Regions from separate parts of the Oerskovia sp. NPDC060287 genome, predicted to be linked through region 2. Evidence: riboswitches for the same ligand, from Rfam matches in the RefSeq annotation. Region 2 holds a riboswitch; the other holds the start of a gene.

Region 1 (4,410 bases), on a different contig from region 2:
CCCTGCTGGACCCCATCCGGGTCGCCGAGGACTACGCGACGATCGACCAGCTCAGCCGGGGCCGGTTCGAGATGGTGATCGGCAAGGGCAACGAGGCGCTCCAGTACCCGTTGCTGGGCCTCGACCTCGCCAAGCAGTACGAGTACCTCGAGGAGAACTACGAGCTGCTCCGCCTGCTCCTGAGCGGTGAGGAGGTCGACTGGGAGGGCCGTCACCGCCCCGACCTGCAGGGAGCCACGACGCTGCCGCGCCCGTACGACGGCGCGTTCCGGATCTGGCACGGCTCGGCGACGTCGCAGTTCGCGGTCGAGCTCGCCGCGCGGTGGGGCGACCCGATCGTGAGCGCCAACGCGTTCCAGCCGCGCGAGAGCTACAAGGTGCTGATCGACCACTACCGCGAGCAGTACGCGGCGGCGGGGCACGACCCGGCGTACGGGTTCGTCGGGTCCGGCTCGGGCGGGCTGTTCCTCGCGGACACCACCGAGCAGGCGATCGAGGAGTTCCGCCCCATCTACGAGGGCGCGGTCGCGCGCGCGGACCTGCGGAAGTACGACCCCGCCGCGGTCGGCAAGGTCACGAGCTTCAGGACCATCGAGGAGGCCGTCGAGCGCGGCCCGGCCCTCGTGGGCTCGCCCGAACGGGTCGCCGAGAAGATCCTCGACTACCACCAGAGCTACGGGCACGACCTGCAGTCGGTCTCGATCAACCACCTCCTGGAGCCGGCCCGGCAGGACGACGTGCTGCGCCGGTTCGCGGAGGAGGTCGTGCCGCTCGTCCGGGCCGAGGTCAAGACCGACCTGTGGGGTCCGGCCGACGCGCGCCGGGCCAAGGGGTTCACGGCGTCGTAGGTCGCGGCCGACCACGTCAGGGGGCCCCGCCGGGGCGGGAGAGACGCTCGCCGACGGGCGTCCGCGCGGTCGCCTCTCCCACCTCGCGTCAGGGCTGTCCGACCGGCCCGACGACGGGCCTCGAACCCTGGCGGAGCGTGCCCGCAGGTCCTAGGCTGGAAGAGTCCTGCGGGCACGTACGGGCACCGGAAGAAGGCTCCGACGATGTGGCTTCTCGTGATCTCCGGCGTGGTGGGCGCGGCAGTGGTCGCCGTCATCGCGTGGTCCACGGTGCGCCACGACCGGCCCCCGGCAGACGCTCTCCCACCCCTCCGACCGCACCGGCTCACGTGGCGCGAGCGGCGCCGTCGGGCACCTGACCCCCTCGTGGCGCTGGGGCTCCAGATCCGCCTGGGCCAGCTCGCGCACGAGCTGCGCGACGTCCAGGACGACCCGGGCGTCTACGCCCGGGCCCACCACTACCTCGCCGCGCAGGGCGCGTACGACGCGCTGCTGCGCGAGGCGTGCCGGCTCAGCGGTCTGGAGGTCGACGCCGACCCGCTCGCCGCGGGCCTGCGCAGCGGCGAGGACGAGCGGCTGCGCGAGGAGCTCGAGCTCAGCGCGCGCGGCTGGACCTGGTAGCCGGCCCCCGGCGCGGGTGAGGGGCCCGACGGCGGTACGCGCCGTCGTCGGGCCGCTCACCCAGGTCGCGGCCTCAGAGGGCCGAGTGGTCCCCGATCCGGTGGTAGGACCGGTCGTGGTAGACCAGCGGCGTCGCGTCGCTGCGCGTCCCCGACGCGAGCGCGCGCAGCGAGACCAGGTAGCTGTCGCCCACGGGCGTGCGCTGGATGATGCGCCCGCGCACCCAGGACAGCGCGCCGTCGATCACGGGCTCGCCCGAGTCGAGGGGGGACCATCCGCCGGCTGCGAACCGGTCGATCCCGCTCGTCGCGAAGCGTGCCGACACGTCGTCCTGGTCGGCGCTGAGGAAGTTGACCGTGACCGTGCGGGCGGCCGAGATCGCGGGCCACGACGACGAGGTCGACGCGAGCGAGAACGCGAGCAGCGGCGGCGCGGCCGAGACCGAGATGACCGAGGTCGCCGTGAAGCCCACGGGGCGCCCCTCGTGGTGCAGCGCGACGACCGCGACGCCCGCGGGGTGCTGCCGGAAGACGGCCTTGTAGGCGTCGGGGCTGAGCTGGGGCTCGTCCTGCTCGTGGAGCAGGGCCTCGAGCCCGGCGAGGCCCGCGACGTCGGAGCGGGTGGTGGGTTCGGCGGTCATCGGGTCACCTCGGCGAGCTCGGGGGCGGTCTGGTGGGTGGTGGCGTCCTGCCCGACGGCGGCGCTCGCCGCCCGGAGCAGCGGGCCCCCCGCGCGGTCGAGCCAGGCGTCGACGGCGCTCGCGAGCTCGGCCTCGCCGAGCTGGGAGTCCAGGAGCGTGAGCGTCCGCGCGGGGACGGTCGCGCCCAGCTCGACGAGGAGCGGGCGCAGGTGCACCTCGCCCGCGAGGGCGTGCGCCGGGTTGCCCGACACGACGACCGGGACCGCGACGACCCCGGCCAGGCCGTCCGGGCCGTAGAGGTCGAGGAACGCCTTGAGCAGGCCGGTGTACGAGCCCTTGTAGACGGGGGTCGCGACGACCAGGACGGTCGCGCCCGCGACGACCTCGCGCGCGGCGTCGGCCCGGGGGTGCACGGGGGCCAGGACCTCGGCCGCGATCTCGGCGAGGTCGATCGTGGCGGGGGGCGGGGTGGCCGCGAGGCCCAGGTGGTCGGTGACCCGGGTCGCGACGGCCTGCGCCGCGGACAGGGTCCGTGACCCGGGGCGGGGGTTGCCGACCAGGGTGACCACGGCGGGTCGGGGCGGGTGGGATGCGCCGTCGGCGGGGCCAGGCCGGGTGTCGAGGCCGCTGTCGGTGCCGGCCGAGTCGCTGGGCGGTGTCTGGTGCTGCGTCATGGTGTCCTCGCTGTCGTCGTGCTGCACGCTTGCCGCGCCGGTGCCGGCGCGGCCAGGTCATCTCCCGGAGCACCCCGTCGTGGGAGGGGTTGCTGACCAGCGAGCCGGGGCTTGGCGCTGGTGCTCGTGACCGTTGGGTAGGGGTATAGCCCGACCGACGCCAATCTGTACCGATCCGGTCGAGATTTCTCACGGCGTGGACGGTTGTTTCGTGGCGGGCTCGCGCGCTGCGTGCCGGGCGGCCCCGGGTCGCCTGCGTGGCACGGCCGCGCCGGGGCTCCCGGCGGCGGCCCCGGGCAACCGTGATGTCCCAGGTCGTGAGCCTGCCGTCTCCCAGAGTGGGACGGGAGTACGGCGCTGTTTACACGTACGTAACCTGGTGCAGTTAAGAACCAGCCCTGCCGAGGAGCACTTCATGGATAGTCGTCTGCACTCCGTCTACGACGAGGTCCTCGCCCGCAACCCTGGTGAGGCCGAGTTCCACCAGGCGGTGCGTGAGGTCTTCGACTCGCTCGGGCCGGTGCTCCAGAAGAACCCCCAGTACGTCGACGCCGCCGTGCTCGAACGCATCTGCGAGCCCGAGCGACAGATCATCTTCCGCGTGCCGTGGGTCGACGACAAGAACCGCGTGCAGATCAACCGTGGTTTCCGCGTCGAGTTCAACTCGGCGCTCGGCCCGTACAAGGGCGGCCTGCGGTTCCACCCGTCGGTCTACCTGGGGATCGTCAAGTTCCTCGGGTTCGAGCAGATCTTCAAGAACTCGCTCACCGGCATGCCCATCGGCGGCGGCAAGGGCGGCTCGGACTTCGACCCGCGCGGCAAGTCCGACGGCGAGGTCATGCGCTTCTGCCAGTCGTTCATGACCGAGCTCTACCGCCACATCGGCGAGTACACGGACGTCCCGGCCGGCGACATCGGCGTGGGTGGGCGCGAGATCGGCTACCTGTTCGGCCAGTACAAGCGCATCACGAACCGCTACGAGTCCGGTGTCCTCACGGGCAAGGGCATCAGCTGGGGCGGGTCGCTCGTGCGGACCGAGGCCACGGGCTACGGCACGGTCTTCTTCGCCGACCACATGCTGCGCACCAAGGGCCAGAGCTTCGAGGGCCAGCGCGTCGTCGTCTCGGGCTCGGGGAACGTCGCGACCTACGCGATCCAGAAGGCCCAGCAGCTCGGGGCGAACGTCGTGTCGTTCTCCGACTCGTCGGGCTACGTGGTCGACGAGGCCGGCGTGGACGTCGAGCTGCTCCGCCAGATCAAGGAGGTCGAGCGCGGACGCGTGGCCGACTACGTCGAGCGCCGCCCCGGTGCGCGCCTCGTCACGGGCGGCAGCATCTGGGACGTCCCCGCGACCGTCGCCCTGCCCTGCGCCACGCAGAACGAGCTGACCGAGCAGGACGCCAAGCAGCTCGTCGCCAACGGTGTCCTCGCGGTCGCGGAGGGCGCCAACATGCCCACCACGCCGGGTGCCGTCGCGCTGCTCCAGGAGGCCGGCGTGCTCTTCGCGCCCGGCAAGGCCGCGAACGCCGGCGGCGTCGCGACCTCGGCCCTCGAGATGCAGCAGAACGCCTCGCGCGACGCGTGGACGTTCGAGTACACCGAGGAGCGCCTCGCGCACATCATGGAG
Region 2 (7,415 bases):
GCGGGGCGGTCGTGCGCAGCACGGTGGCGACCGCTGCGTCGTCGACGTCGTCGGTGCCGCCAGGCGCTCCCGCGAGCGGGAAGACCGTGGGCCGGACGTGCGGGGAGGGCCAGCGCTCCTCGCCGACCCAGCGCCCGGGCAGCTCGTCGTAGACCGTCGCGGGCGGCACGGACTCCGTGATCCAGGCGCGCAGCGCCGGCTCGTCGAGGGCGCCCGTGTCCTGGCCCTTGAGGAACTGGTCCCACCAGCGCAGCGTCTCCTGGAGGAACCCGATCGACGGTCCGGGAGGCAGGCCGCGGTCGGGGTACTGGTGCGACCACGGCCCGACGAGGCCCCGGACCGGGCCGCCCAGGGTTCGGCCTGCGTTCGAGGGTCCGCCGCTCGATCCCTGGTCCGCCGAGTCCTCGCCCGCGGCGACGAGCCGCAGGACCGTGTCACGGTAGGGGTCGTTCCACCCGCCGACCGCCAGGACCGCGGCCTTGATCGCCGAGTAGTCCTCGATGACGCTGCCGTGGCGCCAGTAGTCGTCGCGCGTCTGGTGGTCGAGCCAGGTGTGGACGAACGGCTCGGTGTGCTCGAGGCGGTCGAGCCACTGCTCCTTCCACCGGTCGCCCACGACGGCCGGGTCCGGGGGCCGGGAGCAGAACGCGAGCATGGTCGCCGCCCACGCGTGCATGTCGACCGCGAGGACCGACCCGCCCGTGTAGTGCACGTCGTTGTCGTAGCGGTCGTCGGTCGAGCAGACCGTGACGATCGCTGCGAGCGCCTCGGGGGCGAGGGCCGCGACCTGCAGGGCGTTGAACCCTCCCCACGAGATGCCGAACATCCCGACCTTGCCGCTGCACCACTCCTGCGCGGCGAGCCACTCGACGACCGCGACGCCGTCGGCGAGCTCGGTCGGGGAGTACTCGTCGTCCTGGTGCCCGTCCGAGTTCCCGCTGCCGCGGATGTCGACGCGCACCGACGCGTACCCGTGGCCCGCGTAGTACGGGTGGCGCTGCGCGTCGCGCGGGGCGGTCCAGTCGGACAGCCGGTAGGGCAGGTACTCCAGGATCGCGGGGACCGGCGTGAGGTCGACGGGTCGCCAGACCCTCGCCGCGAGGCGCGTGCCGTCGGCGAGGGGTATCCAGTGGTCCTCGACCGTGGTCTCGAACGGGAGCTCGGTCACGTACCGCATGGTCGTTCCTCCGGTGCTGGGTGGTGCGGGTGGTGCTGTCGGGCGGGTGGTGCTCGTTCAGCGGCGGTGGCGCGGGGCCACGTGGGTCGTGCGGGTCGCGCCCGCCGGTCAGTGGACGGGGTGCATGGTCCGCTTCATCCAGGGCGACAGGATCAGGACGACGACCCCGACGAGCACCGCGACGGCCCCGTTGAGCGTGAAGTAGAGGCCGTCGGGGATCTCGCCGTAGAACCGGACGGTCTGCGCCTGGATGCCGTTCGCGAGCGCGATCGACAGGAACCACACGGCCATGGACTGGCTCGAGAAGGCGGCGGGGGCGAGCTTGGTGGTCGCGGACAGGCCCGTCGTCTGGAGCAGCACGTCACCGAGCCCCAGCAGCAGGAGCGAGGCCAGGAGCCACCAGACGGCGATCTTCCAGTCTCCGCTCTGCCCGGTCACGGCGGGCACGAGGATCAGGTAGGACAGCCCCCCGAGGAGCGCACCGATCGCGATCTTCTTGGACGCGTGCGGCTGCCGGGGGCCGAGCCAGGTCCACAGGGCGGCGACCACGGGCGCGACGAGCACCTCGACGCCGCCGAGGAACGAGCTGAACCAGGCCGCCGGCGCCTCCCAGCCGAAGATCGTGCGCTCGACGTGCTGGTCGGCCAGCAGGATCAGGACGCTGTACGCCTGGAACAGCACGAAGTTGAACGCGACCGACGCGAACCACAGCACGAGGAAGGGCCGGAGCCGGCCGCGTTCGGCGCCCGTCACGCGGGGGCTGCGGAACATGACGGTGAAGTAGACGATCGGCGCGGCCATCGCGACCACGGTCAGCGCGTCGACCACGCCCGCGATGCTGAGCCGCCCCGCGAGCGCGAGCCCGACGGCGAGGATCACCACGCCGGCCGCGACGCCTCCCAGGATCCACAGGGTCCGGCGCATCACGGCCGGCGGCAGGGGCGCCTCGGGGCCGCGCCCGTGCCCGGGGACGTGCCTGCGCCCGGCGACGTACTGGACGATGCCCGCCGTCATACCGATCGCGGCAGCCGAGAACCCCCAGTGCCAGCCGACGTCGGCGCCGAGCCACCCCGTGACCAGGGGACCGAAGAACGCCCCGACGTTGATGCCCATGTAGTAGAGCGCGAACCCCGCGTCCCGGCGCTCGTCCGTGGTCGAGTAGAGCTTGCCCACGAGGGTCGAGACGTTGGGCTTGAGCAGCCCCGTGCCCAGGCTGATGAGGACCAGACCGAGCCATGTCGAGAGCTCGGCGGGGATCGCCATGGTGTAGTGCCCGCACGCGATGAGGATCCCGCCCCACAGGACGGCCCGGTACGAGCCCAGGACCCGGTCCGCGATCCACCCGCCGCCGACCGAGACGAGGTAGACCATGGTCCCGTAGCCCGCCGCGATCGAGGCCGCAGGACCGGCCTCCATCCCCAGCCCGTCGTCCGCGACGGTCGCCGTGAAGAACAGGACGAGGATGGCCTGCATCCCGAGGAACGAGAACCGCTCCCAGACCTCGAGGCCGAACAGGGTCGACAGACCTCGCGGGTGCCCGAAGAATGCTCTGTCGTCCGGGTCGACCGCGGGGTCTGCCGGTCGTGCGTCCTCGGTCGTCAACAGCCCTCCAGCGGTCGGTGCGCCCGCCGCAGGCTCGCGGAGGCATCCTTCCAACCTAGGGAGGATCGGGGCCCGGGGCCACAGGGACGCTCGGCCTGGTCGCCCGCAGCGCGGCTCGCCGCCCGTCAGACGACCCGGTCGAGGCCCTCCAGGCGGGCGAGCCGGTCGAGCAGGGCGTCCCGCACGTCCGGCCACTCGTCCGCCAGGATCGAGAAGTAGGCCGTGTCGCCGCGCGACCCGTCGGGAGCGACGCGGTGGCTGCGCAGCACCCCCTCGGGCACGGCCCCGAGGCGCTGGATCGCCGCGATCGAGCGGGCGTTGCGCGCGTCGGCCCGCAGCGCGACGCGCTCGACGTCGAGCACCTCGAACGCGTGCCGCAGCAGCAGGTACTTGCACGCCGGGTTGGTCACGCCGCCCCACCAGGGACGGTCGTAGAACGTCGAGCCGAGCTCGACCCTCCGCTGCGAGGGCGACCATTCGTAGAGCGAGGTGCTGCCGCGGACGGACGTGGCGCCGTCGGGCCCCTCGCCGGGAGCAGCCGGCCCGACGACGGCCCACGCCAGGCGCCCCGGCGCCGCCACCGCGTCCCGCACGTAGACGGACATGGCCGGCGTCCCGCGAGGCGTCGGCGAGGACATGCCCGCCCACAGGGCGTCGTCGACGAACGCCCCCAGCGCCTGCGCGTGCTGCTCGCCGAGCGGCTCGAGGCGCAGCCCGAACCCTTCCAGGACCGTGGCGTTCTCCATGCGGTCATCCTGCCGGACCGGACGTGAGGATCCTGTGAACCGCCCGTCCCCCGAGATGCGAGTCCTCTCCCGACCTGCCTACGGTCGATGCGAACCAACCACCATCCGACGATCACCACGGGAGGACCTCCATGGGACTGGGAGACAAGATCAAGCACGCGGCCGAAGAGGTCGAGGGCAAGGTCAAGGAGGGCGCCGGCAAGCTCACGGGCAACGAGAAGCTCGAGGCCGAGGGCCACGCCGACCAGGCGAAGGCCAACGTCAAGCAGGCCGGTGACGACGTCAAGGACGCCTTCAAGAAGGACTGACCCACCAGACGAAGAACGCCCCGGGACCCGTACGGGTCCCGGGGCGTCGCTGTGGACGGGGGAGGTTCAGAGGGCGACGGCGGGCGGCAGGGCAGTGACCGGTCCGACGGGCTGGCCGGGCACGTCGGCGGTGTGACCGGCGACCGGCGGGACGACCGACAGGAGCGGCGTGGTCACGGGCTCGCCGGCGGCGGACATCTCGACCGGACCGAGCACCGGGACGATGCGCGGGCTCGTGATCCGCGCGAGCAGGCCGAGCTCGACGCCCGCCCACTCGTGCGCGAGGATCGAGAAGCACACCGAGTCGGCGCGCGTGCCGTCGGGCGCCGTGCGATGACCTCGCATGACGCCCTCCTCGTACGCGCCGAGGCGACGCATCGCGGCGAGCGAGCGAGCGTTGCGCGCGTCCACCCGGAAGCCCACACGATGCACGTCCCACGACTCGAACGCATGTCGGAGCAGCAACCATTTCGAGACCGGGTTGACGAGGCTCCCCCACGTGGAACGGGCGTAGAAGGTCCGCCCGATCTCCACGCGCCTGTCGTCGAGCGACAGGTCACGGAAAGCGGTGCTCCCCACCACGAGGCCCGAGCCCGCGTCGACGACGGCGAAGGCCGTCAGCGCCCGGGTAGCCCGAGTGTCCTCGATGAAGTTCACCATCCCGACCTCCCCCGCAGGGAGGGTCGTACTCATACCCGCCCACATCGTCGGATCGACGATCTGAGCCAGCGCACCGGCGTGCGCGACAGCCAGGGGTTCGAGGCGGAACCCGTGGCCTTCCAGGACGACATCGTGCTGCACAGCGCATATCAGAACACACGCAGGCGTCGCCGCCAAGACCACGGAGCGGTCTGCTGTGGACGACGAGGTGACGCACGGGTGAACGTTGCGCTCGGAGGAGCGTCTCCGCAGGTCAGAGGCCCTCTCAGGCGGGGGCGGGACCGCACCCCACGGCGGCCGTGATGTTGCCGACGGCGGCGGTCGCGAAGAGGCCCGAGAGCCCTGCGACCTGGAGCAGCGGACGCGGGTCGTCGCTCACGACCCAGCAGCCGTCCACGACCTCGTACCGGGCCGTGGCCCCCTCGCCGACGTAGGCGCGCAGCGCGGAGAGCAGGCGCTCGATCTCCTCGCCCGTGGTGCCCACGCCGATCGAGGCGCGGACGGCCCCCGCCGGGAAGCCCAGGCGGGCCAGGAGCGGGTGCGCGCAGAACCGGCCGTCGCGCACGCCGATCCCGTGCTCGGCCGACAGGTAGGACGCGACGAGGCCCGCGTCGTGGCCGTCGACCGAGAACGTCACGACGCCCACGGGGTCCACGGCGTCGGTCCAGGCGCGGACGACGCGCACGCCGTCGATCTCCTCGAGACCCTCGACCAGGCGGGCGCGGAGCGCGGTCTCGTGCGCGACCAGCAGGCCGGGCTCGAGCGCCGCGAGCGCGTCGCACGCCGAGGCGAGCGCGACCGCGCCGATCACGTTGGGCGACCCGGCCTCGTGGCGCGCGGGGGCGCTCTGCCACGTGGTGCCGTCGAGCGTCACGTTGCGCACCGCGCCTCCCCCGGCGAGGTAGGGCGTGCCGACGTCGAGCCAGTCACGACGTCCCACGAGCGCGCCCGCACCGAACGGCGCGTAGGTCTTGTGGCCCGAGAACGCGACGTAGTCCACGTCGCTCGCCGCGAGCGAGACACCGCGGTGCGGCACGAGCTGGGCGCCGTCGAGCAGGACGCGCGCCCCGGCGTCGTGCGCCGCGGCGACGACCTCGGCGAGAGGGAGCGATTCGCCCGTGACGTTCGAGGCCCCCGTGATCGCGACGAGCGCGTACGGGAAGCGGGACAGCTCGGCGCGCAGCCCGGACAGGGTCTCGGCGACCGTCGCGCCGCCGACCAGGACCGTGGCGCCGCCCGTGCGCTGCCAGGGCAGGAGGTTCGCGTGGTGCTCGACGTCCAGGACGAGCACCCGGCCGGGCGTCCCGTCGGCCTGCGCCGGGACGCATCCCGCGAGCAGGTTGAGCGAGTCGGTGGTGTTGCGCGTGACGATCGTGACGTCGTCCTCGCGGGCGCCGACGAACGCGCCGATGGTCTGGCGCGCGGCCTCGTAGAGGGCGGTCGACACCTGGGACAGGTAGCCCGCGCCGCGGTGCACGCTCGCGTAGAGCGGCAGGACCTCGTTGACGCGGTCGGCCACGACCTGCAGCGCAGGGGCCGACGCCGCGACGTCGAGGTTCGCGTACGGGACGCTGCGCCCGTCGACGAGCGGGACCAGGGTGTCGCTGCCCACGACGGGCAGCACGGCACACGAGGTAGGGGCTTCGATGACTGCGTGTGCGCTCATGGCACGTCCTCCGGTGGTCGTCGGAGTTCGCCCTGCGGCCCCTCCGCGCTTGCCCCCCTCCTTGTAGAGAGGGGCCCGGTCGTCACCCGGGGCACCCCGCCGCGGAGGAGGGTTGCCGGCCAGCAAACCGGGGTTTTGCGCTGGCACTCATGACCTGGTGTCCAGGATGGGCGAGGCTCACGGAGCGTGTCAACCGGTGGGCACGGCGTCTCGGATGGTGGGCAGCGGGGGTCTGTCAGGCGGGCGGAGCGTCCTCTGCCAGGGCCGCGACGCGGCGCGCGTCGGCGCGGTACATGGCCGCATGGTCGAGGAAGTCGGACCGGCCCGTCTCCTCTGCGCGGCCGTCGGTGAAGTCCGCGATCTCCTCGAGACGCTCGACCATCACGCTCAGGACCTCACGACGCGAGAAGGGCAGCCCGTAGGCCGCGACCAGCGCGTCGAGGCGCGCGAGAGGATCCAGGCGCCCGACGACGTCGCTCCCGTCCTCGCCCGCGGCGTCCGCCACGAAGGGCGCGAGCCGGTATCCCAGGTAGGCCAGGTCCCGGACCCGCGGGCCGGGGCTCGCGGTGTCGAAGTCGATGAGGCCCACCAGCGTCCCGGCGCGGAAGACCAGGTTGTACGGGGCGACGTCGTTGTGGCACACGACCTCGACCGGCTCGTGCGCCGGGAGCTGCCAGGTCGGGGCGGCGGCGGGTACGGGGACGGCTGCAGCGCCGTCGACGACGGAGCCCCCGGCGGCCGTGCCGCCCGAGACCGCACCGCCGGGCACGGCCGTGGCCGCGAGGAACCCGATGCTCGCGTCGTGCACGCGTCGCAGGAGCGCGCCCGCGTCGCGGAGCACCGACTCGTCCCAGAGCCAGTCGGGCAGCGGATAGTTCGCGACGTCGCCCGGGAGGTAGGACAGGACCTCGCGCCCCTGGTCGTCGACGCCCAGCGGCTCGGGCACCTCGGTGACGCCGGTCGCCCGCAGGTACGCCAGGAGAGCCTGGACCGTGGGCGTCCACGGCCCGGCGCTCCGGCGGACCGTGTCGCCGCTCCGCACGACGGTCGTGGAGTTGCCCCCGGTCAGGACCTCCTCGGGCGGGCTCTGCTCACGACCGTCTGCCCCGAGAGAGAGGGCTTGCGTCGAGGTAGAGGCCCCGAGCCCTCTACCTCGACAGGAATCCTCGATCTCACGGCCGGACGGGAAGCTCTCCATGCACGGCAACCTATCCCCTGACCACCCTGCGAGACAGGCGTTCCATCCTGTGGGCACG

Evidence for each region. A riboswitch is a leader RNA that binds a small molecule or an ion and turns the genes downstream of it on or off. The one in region 2 is predicted to bind S-adenosylmethionine.
Region 1: another riboswitch for S-adenosylmethionine. It lies ahead of ACFWFR_RS17390 (NADPH-dependent FMN reductase); the one in region 2 lies ahead of ACFWFR_RS10660 (aminotransferase class V-fold PLP-dependent enzyme).

The regions. Positions count from the first base shown of each region.
Region 1 is NZ_JBHXBO010000279.1:199-4,608, reverse strand. Features, by position in the region: gene ACFWFR_RS17405 (LLM class flavin-dependent oxidoreductase) at 1-848, shown strand, start outside; gene ACFWFR_RS17400 (hypothetical protein) at 1,053-1,469, shown strand; gene ACFWFR_RS17395 (flavin reductase family protein) at 1,543-2,109, opposite strand; gene ACFWFR_RS17390 (NADPH-dependent FMN reductase) at 2,106-2,783, opposite strand; SAM riboswitch class IV at 2,804-2,915, opposite strand; gene gdhA (NADP-specific glutamate dehydrogenase) at 3,199-4,410, shown strand, end outside.
Region 2 is NZ_JBHXBO010000100.1:6,445-13,859, reverse strand. Features, by position in the region: gene ACFWFR_RS10685 (CocE/NonD family hydrolase) at 1-1,177, opposite strand, end outside; gene ACFWFR_RS10680 (peptide MFS transporter) at 1,286-2,779, opposite strand; gene ACFWFR_RS10675 (GNAT family N-acetyltransferase) at 2,905-3,525, opposite strand; gene ACFWFR_RS10670 (CsbD family protein) at 3,657-3,833, shown strand; gene ACFWFR_RS10665 (GNAT family N-acetyltransferase) at 3,900-4,634, opposite strand; gene ACFWFR_RS10660 (aminotransferase class V-fold PLP-dependent enzyme) at 4,759-6,159, opposite strand; SAM riboswitch class IV at 6,200-6,314, opposite strand; gene ACFWFR_RS10655 (phosphotransferase enzyme family protein) at 6,395-7,201, opposite strand.